DNA from 2 places in the Specibacter sp. NPDC078692 genome. Region 1 is predicted to be linked to the other one. Evidence: predicted binding sites of a transcription regulator. Region 1 holds the regulator's gene; the other holds the start of a gene.
What was found. Region 1 encodes Rex, which represses fermentation and respiration genes when NADH is low (regulators of the CRP and FNR family bind a similar motif). Its sites were predicted from a motif close to CTTGTGAANNNNTTCACAAG; they were not measured.
Positions count from the first base shown of each region.

Region 1 (5,090 bases):
AAGCGATTGGGCAGTAGGAGATTGGGTAGTAGGAGCGCAGAGAGAGGTCGCGTAGGGTTTAAGTAATACCCGCCGCGGCCTTTCTCCATGTCTGGCTGCAGTTGACTTGTCTGCCGGCCATCACCGGCACCCCTTGAGAGAGCAGTCGCCATGAGCACCCCCGGTGAAGAGCCGCACGAGCAAACCCCGAGAACCCCGAGAACCCCGGGAAGCTACGGTGAAATTGCACCTGGCGTCCCTCGCTACGGTCAGTACGCCCCAGCCGGGTGGGAACCGCCGCAGGAGATCAAGGACGCCCAAGCTCGGCTCACCTCCAACTCACCACTGGCACCGGCCTCGAAGTACCCGGGATTTCAGGGTGCCCAGGCAGGCCTAGGCTCTGACTCGGGCGCATCATTGGCACCACCAAACAAAGTCATTGTCGCCACCCGAATGATCATGGCCGCCGGGGTTCTCCAACTGCTTGGCTTGGTGGTTTGGGCCTTTGCCATGACCACGCCCACCGGACAGGAACTGATCCGTGCCGCCGTGGAGCAGTCCGTCGCAAACAATCCACAGGCACTTGCCGACGCCGGCGTGACCGAAGATCAGTTGTTCGCTTCAGCTGCGACCCTCTTGGCCGTCATGCAGGGAATCTGTGTGGTCCTGTATTTCTGGATCGCCGCCAAACTGCGGCGCGGGCGCACCTGGGCCCGAACCCTGGCGCTGATTCTAGCCATCATCTCGATTGTGTTGGTGCCTGACGGCGGCTCGTACACACTGTACTCAGGAGCCCGGATCATTCTGGGGTTGGTTGCGGTGCTCATTCTTTTCCGCTCCCCTGCCAAGGAGTTTTTCCTAGCTCACAAGGCTCGCTCGAAGCGCTGACACAGCGGTAGCTGACAGAGCCCGCACAGCTCAGGCGCCGGGCCTGTCCTCTTCCAGCCCTAATTCCTGGAGCCGTTGTGCGTGGTAGGCAAGGATTTGTAACTCGGTAGCCATATCCACTTTGCGCAGGTTCACATGGTCGGGAACAGCAAGGGGAATCGGGGCAAAGCTGAGAATGCTACGCACACCGGCGGCCACCACCCTGTCGCAGACTGATTGCGCCACGGCGGCCGGTAACGCCAACACCGCCATGTTGGCCCGGGTGGACTCGACAACTTTTTCGAGGTTTTCCACGTCGCTGACGCGTAGCCATCCGATTTCCGTGCCCACCACCAATTGGTCGGCATCCAATAGGGCCACTACATCGAAGCCGCGTGATTCAAACCCTGCATATCGCGCCAGCGCACGGCCCAAGTTTCCGGCCCCGACAATGGCTACACGCCATTCATGGGTCAGCCCCAAGGCTTGGGCAATTTTGCGACTCAAATTGGCTGCGTCATAACCAACGCCGCGGGTTCCATAAGAACCCAAATAGGACAGGTCTTTGCGAACATTGGCGGAGCCGACACCTGCAGATTCGGCTAGTTCTTCAGAAGAGACGCTGTCCGCGCCGTCGGCCAACAAGGCGTTGAGCGTACGTAGATAGAGAGTTAGTCTGGCCACGGTGGCAGGGGGAAGCTGTCTGGCCGGTTCTACTGCTTCTACTGCCGGCTCCTCCGCGGGTTGCGTTGGGATCAAAACACCACTCCACCTTCTCAAACTGAGGCCGCAGCGCACTGCTGAACACGTGTCTGCAAAGTCCGCGTCGGTCTTGATCAACTCTAAGACGTGGCAAGGTCAGAGCCAAAAAGCTGCGGGCAGGTTCGCTGTACGGGGAAATTTCGTCCCCGTACAGCGCAGCCTTTGCAGCCCAGCGGTCACTGGCCCGTCAGGGCCCGGCTAAGAATTGTTCCCAAACGGATGGGGTCAATGTGCCAGAAATCGCGCTGGATCCCGTTGACGAGCACTACTGGAACTTCCTCGCCGTAGAGCTCGGTCAGCTCGGGATGCTCATCGAGGCTGACCTCGGTCCACCGAAGCTGTAACTGGCCAGCTACGGTGGCCACCACCTCGCGAGCATTTTCGCAGAGGTGACAGCCTGAACGTGTCACGAGCTGCAGCAGTGGCACTTTGGGGGCGGCAAGCGAGTCAAGCGAGTCAGAGGGGTCATGTGCAACAGATTCCATGACTACAACGTTACTCAACTCCAGCCCCTACACAATGTAGGCACCTGCACAGCAAACACCTGCACACAGCCATGAGCCGCTCCACTGCTTGCCATTGAGCTGCCCAGAGCCGCCCACGGGCTGTCCCGGGCCTAAAAATGAAAGTTTCCCCACAGTTAACCACTACCACCGGTGGCGTGCAGTCACAGGGTGAAAGCATTGACTAGACTCGTTCCATGCCCGACGTGACTAGCAACAGTGCCGAGGCCCCCTCGACAGCTGTAGAGCATCACGGCGAGGCCGCCTTCTTCGATGTGGACAACACCCTCATGAAGGGTGCCAGCTTGTTCCACGTGGCCCGAAAAATGTATCAAAAGCGCGCTTTCACACTGCACGATGTTGCAGGCTTCGCCTGGAAGCAGACCAAATTTATTCTGCGCGGCGAAAACATGAACGATGTCCATTCCGTTCAGGACTCGGCTCAAAAACTGGCTGCCGGCATCAGCACCGAATTTATCCGCCAGCTTGGCGAAGAGGTCTACGACGAGATGATCGTTTCCAAGATCTGGCCCGGCACCAAGGCCCTCACCCAAGAGCACCTGAAGTCAGGTCGCCAGGTGTGGCTGGTCACCGCCACACCGGTAGAAGTTGCCGGAGTCATTGCCTCCCGGCTGAACCTGACGGGAGCCTTGGGCACCGTGGCCGAGAGTCAAGACGGCATCTACACTGGGCACCTGGTGGGCGAGATTCTGCACGGGGCTGCCAAGGGTCGCGCCATTGAAGCTCTGGCCATAATCGAAGGTCTGGACCTGTCCCGTTGCTGGGCGTACAGCGATTCTTACAACGACATTCCCTTGCTGACGGCGGTGGGTAACCCCGTCGCGATCAATCCGGATGCGAAACTGCGCAAGCACGCCCGGGATAACAACTGGCCGATCTACGATTACCGCTCCGGGCGCCGTGCGGCCACTCTAGGCCTCAAGGCAGCAACGGGCGCGGGAGTTGTCTACGGGCTCTGGAAGGGCATCTCTATGGTCCGCAAGCGCTAACCAAACGGTGGCACCCGGGTCCCCATCCGGCGTCGTGCATGAAAAAAGCACCCGGCCACCAAAAGGTGAGCGGGTGCTTTTTGCAAAGAAAGAAGATTTACTTCTTGTTGCGACGCTGGTGACGCGTCTTGCGAAGCTGCTTACGGTGCTTCTTCTTGGACATCCGCTTGCGGCGCTTCTTAACTACTGAACCCATGAAAGTTCCTCACAAACTGCATAGAACAACCTCGAATGAGGCCGTAAACGATTAGGTCGACCGATCTCAGGAATCGGTCAAAGCCGAAAATGGATCTTTCCTAGGGTACCGCCTTTACCCTGTCTGCGCCGAACTGGAGGGTCCTTGCGTCGTTGTGCGATCAACCACGGCATCCTTCAGGAAACTCTCGACGGCGTTTGCCGGGACCCGATATGACCTTCCGAAACGCACTGCTGGCAGCTCGCCGGCATGCACCATGCGGTAAATGGTCATCTTAGAAACACGCATGAGTTCGGCCACTTCTTGCACCGTCAAGAAGTGAACATCGGAGAAATTTTGCTCCTGCGTCATGGCTGCCTCAGTTTTCACGCGCTATCAAAAAGGTGGCTGCTGGCGCCTGTACGCCTTCTGCCCGTAGCGCTAACTCTAGGGGCAGAAGGCGGCTTCGGGGAAGTCATGACCGCCGTATGAAGCCGGGCTTAGGCGGTTGCTGCACCATTGCGGCGGGTGCGTGAGGCGTCGGCCAGCTTGGCCAGGACGTCCGCTGTGATGTCCCAATCCATGCAGGCATCCGTGACGCTCTGGCCGTACACGAGTTCCGCAGTGCCCGCAGCAACGGCGTCCACGTTCAGGTTCTGGGCACCGCCCACCAAGAAGCTTTCGAGCATGACGCCGGCAATGGTGTGGGCGGAGGCATCGCCGGATTCGAGCTGGGCGCCGATTTCAAGGGCGACCTCTGCTTGGCGGTGATGACTCTTGCCCGAGTTGGCGTGGCTGGCGTCGACGATCAGTCGCGGGTTGACTCCTGAACCGGCGGCTTGTTCCGAGGCCACGGCCACATCGGCAGCCTTGTAGTTGGGGCCCTTGCGTCCGCCGCGCAGGATCACGTGGGTATCCTGATTGCCGGCCGTGCTGACCAGGGAGGCGCGGCCATTTGAGTCAATGCCGAGGAACGACTGCGCCGCACTGGCCGCATTGCAGGCATCCAGGGCAACTTGCAGATCGCCGTCGGTACCGTTCTTGAAACCAATGGGCATGGACAGACCGGAGCTGAGCTGGCGGTGGATCTGGCTTTCGGTGGTCCTGGCTCCAATGGCGCCCCAGGAAATCAGGTCTGCCGTGTACTGCGGGCTGATCGGTTCCAGGAATTCGGTGCCCGTGGGCAGGCCCAGCGCGGCCACGTTCAGCAGGAATTCGCGCGCCATTTCCAGGCCGGTCGCGACATCATGGCTGCCGTCGAGAGTGGGATCGTTGATCAGACCCTTCCAGCCCACCGTGGTGCGCGGCTTTTCGAAGTAGGCACGCATCACGATCAACAGGTCTTCTTCGTGGGCCTTGGCAGTTTCAGCCAGCAGTGCGGCGTATTCCAGCCCAGCCTTGGTGTCGTGGATGGAGCAGGGACCCACCACCACCAGGAGCCTGTCATCGACGCCATCCATGATGGCGCGGACCTGGTCACGGCCACGTTCGACGACGTTAGAAGTGTGCGCGTCCAGCGGCAGCTTTTCTGCCAGTTGGGCAGGTGACGGCAGTTCGGTGAACTGGCTGACGCGCAGATTTGCTGTGGTGGCTGCGTTTGTTGCGGGGGCTGCGGTGGCTGCGGTGATGCTCATGGGGAAAGTTTCCTTTTGCGTGGCTGGCAGCGAGCCCCTTTTCAGAAACCCGCCTGGAAATGGCGAAGGACAGAGAAAAGATTCTCTGTCCTGTTGGCTCTGAAGGTGATTGGATGCGTGTCAGTTAGACGCGGGCCCCTCCAGAGCCAACGAAAAATAC
Region 1 covers NZ_JBFBLV010000044.1:7,541-12,630, forward strand. The annotation lists gene AB0O97_RS19020 (hypothetical protein) at 151-867, shown strand; gene AB0O97_RS19025 (redox-sensing transcriptional repressor Rex) at 898-1,605, opposite strand; gene AB0O97_RS19030 (glutaredoxin family protein) at 1,785-2,093, opposite strand; gene AB0O97_RS19035 (HAD-IB family hydrolase) at 2,309-3,121, shown strand; gene AB0O97_RS19040 (AURKAIP1/COX24 domain-containing protein) at 3,219-3,317, opposite strand; gene AB0O97_RS19045 (helix-turn-helix domain-containing protein) at 3,432-3,668, opposite strand; gene AB0O97_RS19050 (3-deoxy-7-phosphoheptulonate synthase) at 3,797-4,930, opposite strand.

Region 2 (5,090 bases), on a different contig from region 1:
TGCAGGGTTTCCTCGCCATAGAGGTTCTGGCTTCCGGTCAGGAACCAGACTTCGTATCCGGACAGGGAGTTGTTCAACTTCAAAGACATGTTCATTCCTTCAAGCACGATGTGGTTGGGTTACTGTCCGTAGACGTTTTGGTAGCGCTGGTGGAGCTGGTCAATATGGGCGTTCTCAATGGGGATCATGGTTCCCAGTTCACGTGAGAGGTGCACCGTGCGCGCCACTTCCTCGCACAGCACGGCGGCCTTGACGGCGGCCCTGGCCGTTGCACCGATGGTGAACGGGCCGTGATTTTGCATCAGCACGGCCGGCGAGCGCGAGCCACTGAGCGTCTCGACGATGCCCCGGCCGATGGAATCGTCACCAATGAGCGCGAATGGACCGATGGGGATTTCCCCGCCGAATTCATCGCCCATCATGGTCAGCACGCACGGGATTGGCTCGCCGCGCACGGCCCATGCCGTGGCGTAGCTGGAGTGCGTGTGCACCACCCCACCCACCTCGGGCATGTGCCGGTAGACGTAGGCGTGCGCTGCCGTGTCGGACGACGGCGTCAGTTCAGGATTGCCCCAGCCCCCGTCCACGGGCGTGCCGAATAGGTCGGTGACCACCATGGATTCGGGCGTGAGCGCGCCGTAGTCCACGCCGGAGGGCTTGATGACCAGGAGGTCCTCACCGGGCACCCGGGCCGAGACGTTGCCTGCCGTCCACACCACGAGTTCGTAGCGGACCAGCTCGGCGTGCAGCGTGCACAGCTCGTCACGGATCGCAGCGATAGCGGCCACGACGGCGCTGGATGCTGCGGGTGTTTCCGAAGATCGGGTTTTGGCTGATCGTGATTCGGCCGAGTGGCTCATGCCCCCACCTCCACAGCAACCTTGTGTGCGTTGCGGGCAATGGACTTGAGCCGGTGCATCACATTGTTGGTGCCGCGACCAAAGTAGTCGTGCAGCAGCTGGTACTCGGCAAACAAGGCGTTGTACGCGCTCACATTCTCCGGGACGGGGATGACCACGGCCGCGTTCACGCTGCCCATGGCCTGCGACGCTGCCCGGATGTCGGGGTAGAGTCCCGCGGCCACGGCGGCATGGATGGCGGAGCCCAATGCCGGGCCCTGGCTTGAGCCGATGGTGGACAACGGCATGTTCAGCACGTCGGCGTAGATCTGCATGAGCAGCGGGTTTTTCATGAGCCCGCCGGCCACAATGAATTCTGTGACGGGAACTCCGGCAGTGTTGAAGGTTTCCACAATGACGCGGGCGCCAAAGGCCGTGGCTTCCAGAAGTGCGCGGTAACCGTCCTCGGGGCGTGTGGCGAGGGTCTGGCCCACCACCACGCCGGAGAGCTCATGGTCCACCAGGACTGAGCGGTTCCCACTGTGCCAGTCCAGGGCAACGAGGCCGTGCTCGCCAATGTTTTGGCGTTCAGCCAGTGTGGTCAAGTATTCGTGGATGCCCACACCGCGCTTGGCGGCCTTGGCGTGGTAGCTCTCGGGCACCGAATTCTTAATGAACCAGCCGAAGATGTCGCCCACACCGCTTTGGCCTGCTTCGTAGCCGTACAGTCCGGGGATGATCCCTCCGTCAACCACTCCGCACATGCCCGGCACTTCGCGCAGTTCGCCGGAGCTCATGACATGACAGGTGGAGGTGCCCATGATGGCCACCATCTGGCCCGGATCCACGGCCTTGGCCGCAGGGGCCGTGACGTGTGCGTCAACATTTCCCACGGCCACGGGAATGCCTTCGGGCAGTCCTGTCCAGGCTGCGGCTTCAGCAGTCAATGTCCCGGCAACATCACCCAAGTTACCGATGGGATGCTCCAGCTTGTCCGCAACAAAGCGGGCGAAGCCGGGGTTCAACGCCGTCAGGAAGTCGGCGCTGGGATAGTTCCCGTCCTGCCTGATGCCTTTGTATCCGGCGGTGCAGGCGTTGCGGACATAGCTGCCGGTCAGCTGCCAGACAATCCAGTCGGCGGCCTCCACCCAGTGGTCCATGGCCGCATAGACCCCGGGCGCTTCTTCCAACAGCTGAAGTCCCTTGGCGAACTCCCATTCCGAGGAGATCAGTCCGCCATAGCGCGGCAGCCAGTGTTCCCCGCGTGCGGCAGCCAGTTCGTTGATGCGCTCCGCTTGGGGCTGTGCTGCGTGGTGGCGCCACAGCTTCACATAGGCATGGGGCGCGTTCGCCCACTGCGGCAGTTCGGACAGCGGTGTGCCGTCCGTGGTGGTCGGCACCATGGTGCAGGCCGTGAAGTCCGTGCCGATCCCCACGACCTGGGCCGGGCTGATGCCGGCCTGGGCGACCGCCGCAGGCACTGCCTGCTTGAGCACCTGGCGGTAGTCCTCGGGGACTTGGAGCGCCCAGTCCGGCGGGAGCCTCTCGGCTGAACCGGGAAGGGTCCGCTCAACAACGCCGTGCGGGTACTCGACCACGGCGGATGCCAGCTCAGCGCCATCCCGGACACGCACCACTACGGCCCGCCCTGACAAGGTGCCGTAGTCAATGCCAATTACGTAGGATTCCTGCGTCCCCATGATTTCCTTTCAGACGATGCAGCCGGCCAGCCCTTTGCAGGTCGCCAGAAGAACATGCTTGTGAACGCTAACAATTGCACAATTGAAATGCCTCGTCAAGGGTGCCCGGGTATCAAATACGCAACTGTTTCACCACCTCCCACGATCTCAGGAGGTGCATATCGGCGCGGATTCGCGGGACTTTGGGCGAAATTGGCCGACTCCCCGAAGTTTCGTGACATTCGTCCGTCGCACACTTGACAATATTTGTGTGAGCGCTAACAATTGAGACGCAGGTCACCAGCGATCTGCCCTTGTAGCAATGACGGTACAGTCCCGGCGACTTCCCTCAGCTTCGAGAGACTGACATACCAGGAGGCTAAGTTGTTGAAGAAATCTTTGGTGGCCGTAGGGCTCGCCGCAGTACTGGCACTTTCCGCTTGCAGCGGCAGCCCCGCCACGGGCGGCACAGGCGGCGATGAAATCACCTTGGGCTTTGCCCAGGTCGGTGCAGAGAGTGGCTGGCGCACCGCCAACACCAAGTCCGTCCAGGAATCCGCCAAGACGGCCGGCATCAACCTGAAGTTCTCGGATGCCCAGCAAAAGCAGGAAAACCAGATCAAGGCCATCCGCTCCTACATTCAGCAGAAGGTGGACGTCATTGCGTTCTCCCCCGTTGTCGAGTCGGGCTGGGACACGGTATTGAAGGAAGCCAAGGACGCCAACATCCCCGTCATCCTAACGGACCGCGCCATCGATTCCCCGGATAAGACCCTGTACAAGACCTTCCTCGGCTCGGACTTTGTACTGGAAGGCGAGAAGGCAGCCGAATGGCTGATCAAGGACAAGGAAGCCGCAACAGGCGATGTGAACATCGTTGAACTGCAGGGCACCACGGGCGCAGCCCCGGCCAACGACCGCATGTCCGGCTTTGCCGATGTCATCAAGGCCGAATCCAAGTTCAAGATTGTTGCTTCACAGACCGGCGACTTCACCCGCTCCGGCGGCAAGCAGGTCATGGAGGCGTTCCTGAAGTCCAACCCGAAGATCGATGTTGTGTACGCGCACAACGATGACATGGCGCTCGGCGCCATTGAGGCCATCGAAGCTGCCGGCAAGGTGCCCGGCAAGGACATCACCATCATCTCCGTGGACGCCACCAAGGACGGCATGACCGCCGCCGCTGATGGCAAGATCAACTTCATCGTCGAGTGCAACCCGCTCCTGGGCGACCAGCTGATGGACCTGACCAAGAAGGTCCTGGCCGGCGAAACCGTTCCGGAGCGCGTGGTCACCGAGGAAACCACCTTTGATTCCGAGCAGGCCAAGGCAGCCCTGCCGGACCGCAAGTACTAAAAACGCTCCACCAGAAATGATCAGGACGTACTGACCCGGGCGGCGGTGCGGTGCCGGCCAAGGCGCCGCACCGCCGCCCGAAACAGCAGAAGAGTGGGCGGAAAGCCCATCCACCCACCTCAGCAAAGGTGAAACCCCATGAATGAAGATGTACCAGTGGTGACAATGGAGGGGATCTCCATTGAATTCCCGGGAGTCAAGGCCCTGGACTCCGTTGATTTCCGATTGTTCCAAGGCGAAGTCCATGCCCTCATGGGTGAGAACGGCGCCGGCAAGTCGACCCTGATCAAGGCCCTCACCGGCGTGTACGGGATCGACTCCGGCACAATCGTGGTGCTGGGACGGCAGGTGCGGTTCAACAACCCCGGCCAGGCCCAGGAAGCCCGCATTTCCACCGTGTACCAGGAAGTGAACCTGTGCGCGAACCTCAGTGTTGAGGAGAACATCCTGCTGGGGCGCGAGCCCCGCCGCGGCGGCCTCATCAATTGGAAGGCCGTGCGCTCCCGCGCCACGGAAATCCTCTCCCGCATGCACCTGGACATCGATCCGGGCTCCGAGCTCTCCAGCCATTCCATCGCCGTCCAACAACTCGTTGCCATTGCCCGGTCGGTGGAGGTGGACGCCAAGGTGCTGATCTTGGACGAACCCACCTCATCCCTGGATGCCGGCGAGGTCCAGCAGCTCTTCCGGGTCATCCGCGAACTGCGCGATTCCGGCGTCGCCATCCTCTTTGTCTCCCACTTCCTGGAGCAAATCTACGAGATTTCCGACCGCCTTACTGTCCTGCGCAACGGCCAGCTGGTGGGCGAATACATGACGCGCGAGCTGCCCCGTCTGGAACTCATCGCCAAGATGATCGGCAAGGACATGGACGCACTCGATGCCCTCGATGACGGGCCCTCCGCGGTCCGCGAGGCCCCCGGCCCCGACTCCGTCCCCGTGATTGCGGCCAAGGGCGTTGGCCGCAAGGGCAGCATCGACCCGTTCGATTTGTCCATCCACCCCGGCGAGGTCATCGGGTTGGCCGGCCTGTTGGGCTCCGGTCGCACCGAACTGGCCCGCCTGCTCTTTGGTGCAGACAAGCACGACGCCGGATCCCTCACCGTGGGCGGTTCCTCCGAAAAAATCCGCACACCGCGCAACGCCATCAACGCCGGCATTGCCTTCAGCTCCGAGGACCGCAAGGCCGAGGGCCTCATTGGCGACCTGAGCGTGC
Region 2 covers NZ_JBFBLV010000005.1:42,292-47,381, forward strand. The annotation lists gene araA (L-arabinose isomerase) at 1-89, opposite strand, end outside; gene AB0O97_RS05295 (L-ribulose-5-phosphate 4-epimerase) at 120-860, opposite strand; gene araB (ribulokinase) at 857-2,539, opposite strand; gene AB0O97_RS05305 (ABC transporter substrate-binding protein) at 2,903-3,874, shown strand; gene AB0O97_RS05310 (sugar ABC transporter ATP-binding protein) at 4,013-5,090, shown strand, end outside.
Region 2: the regulator Rex is predicted to act here: its motif matches at 2,597-2,616, upstream of araB (ribulokinase).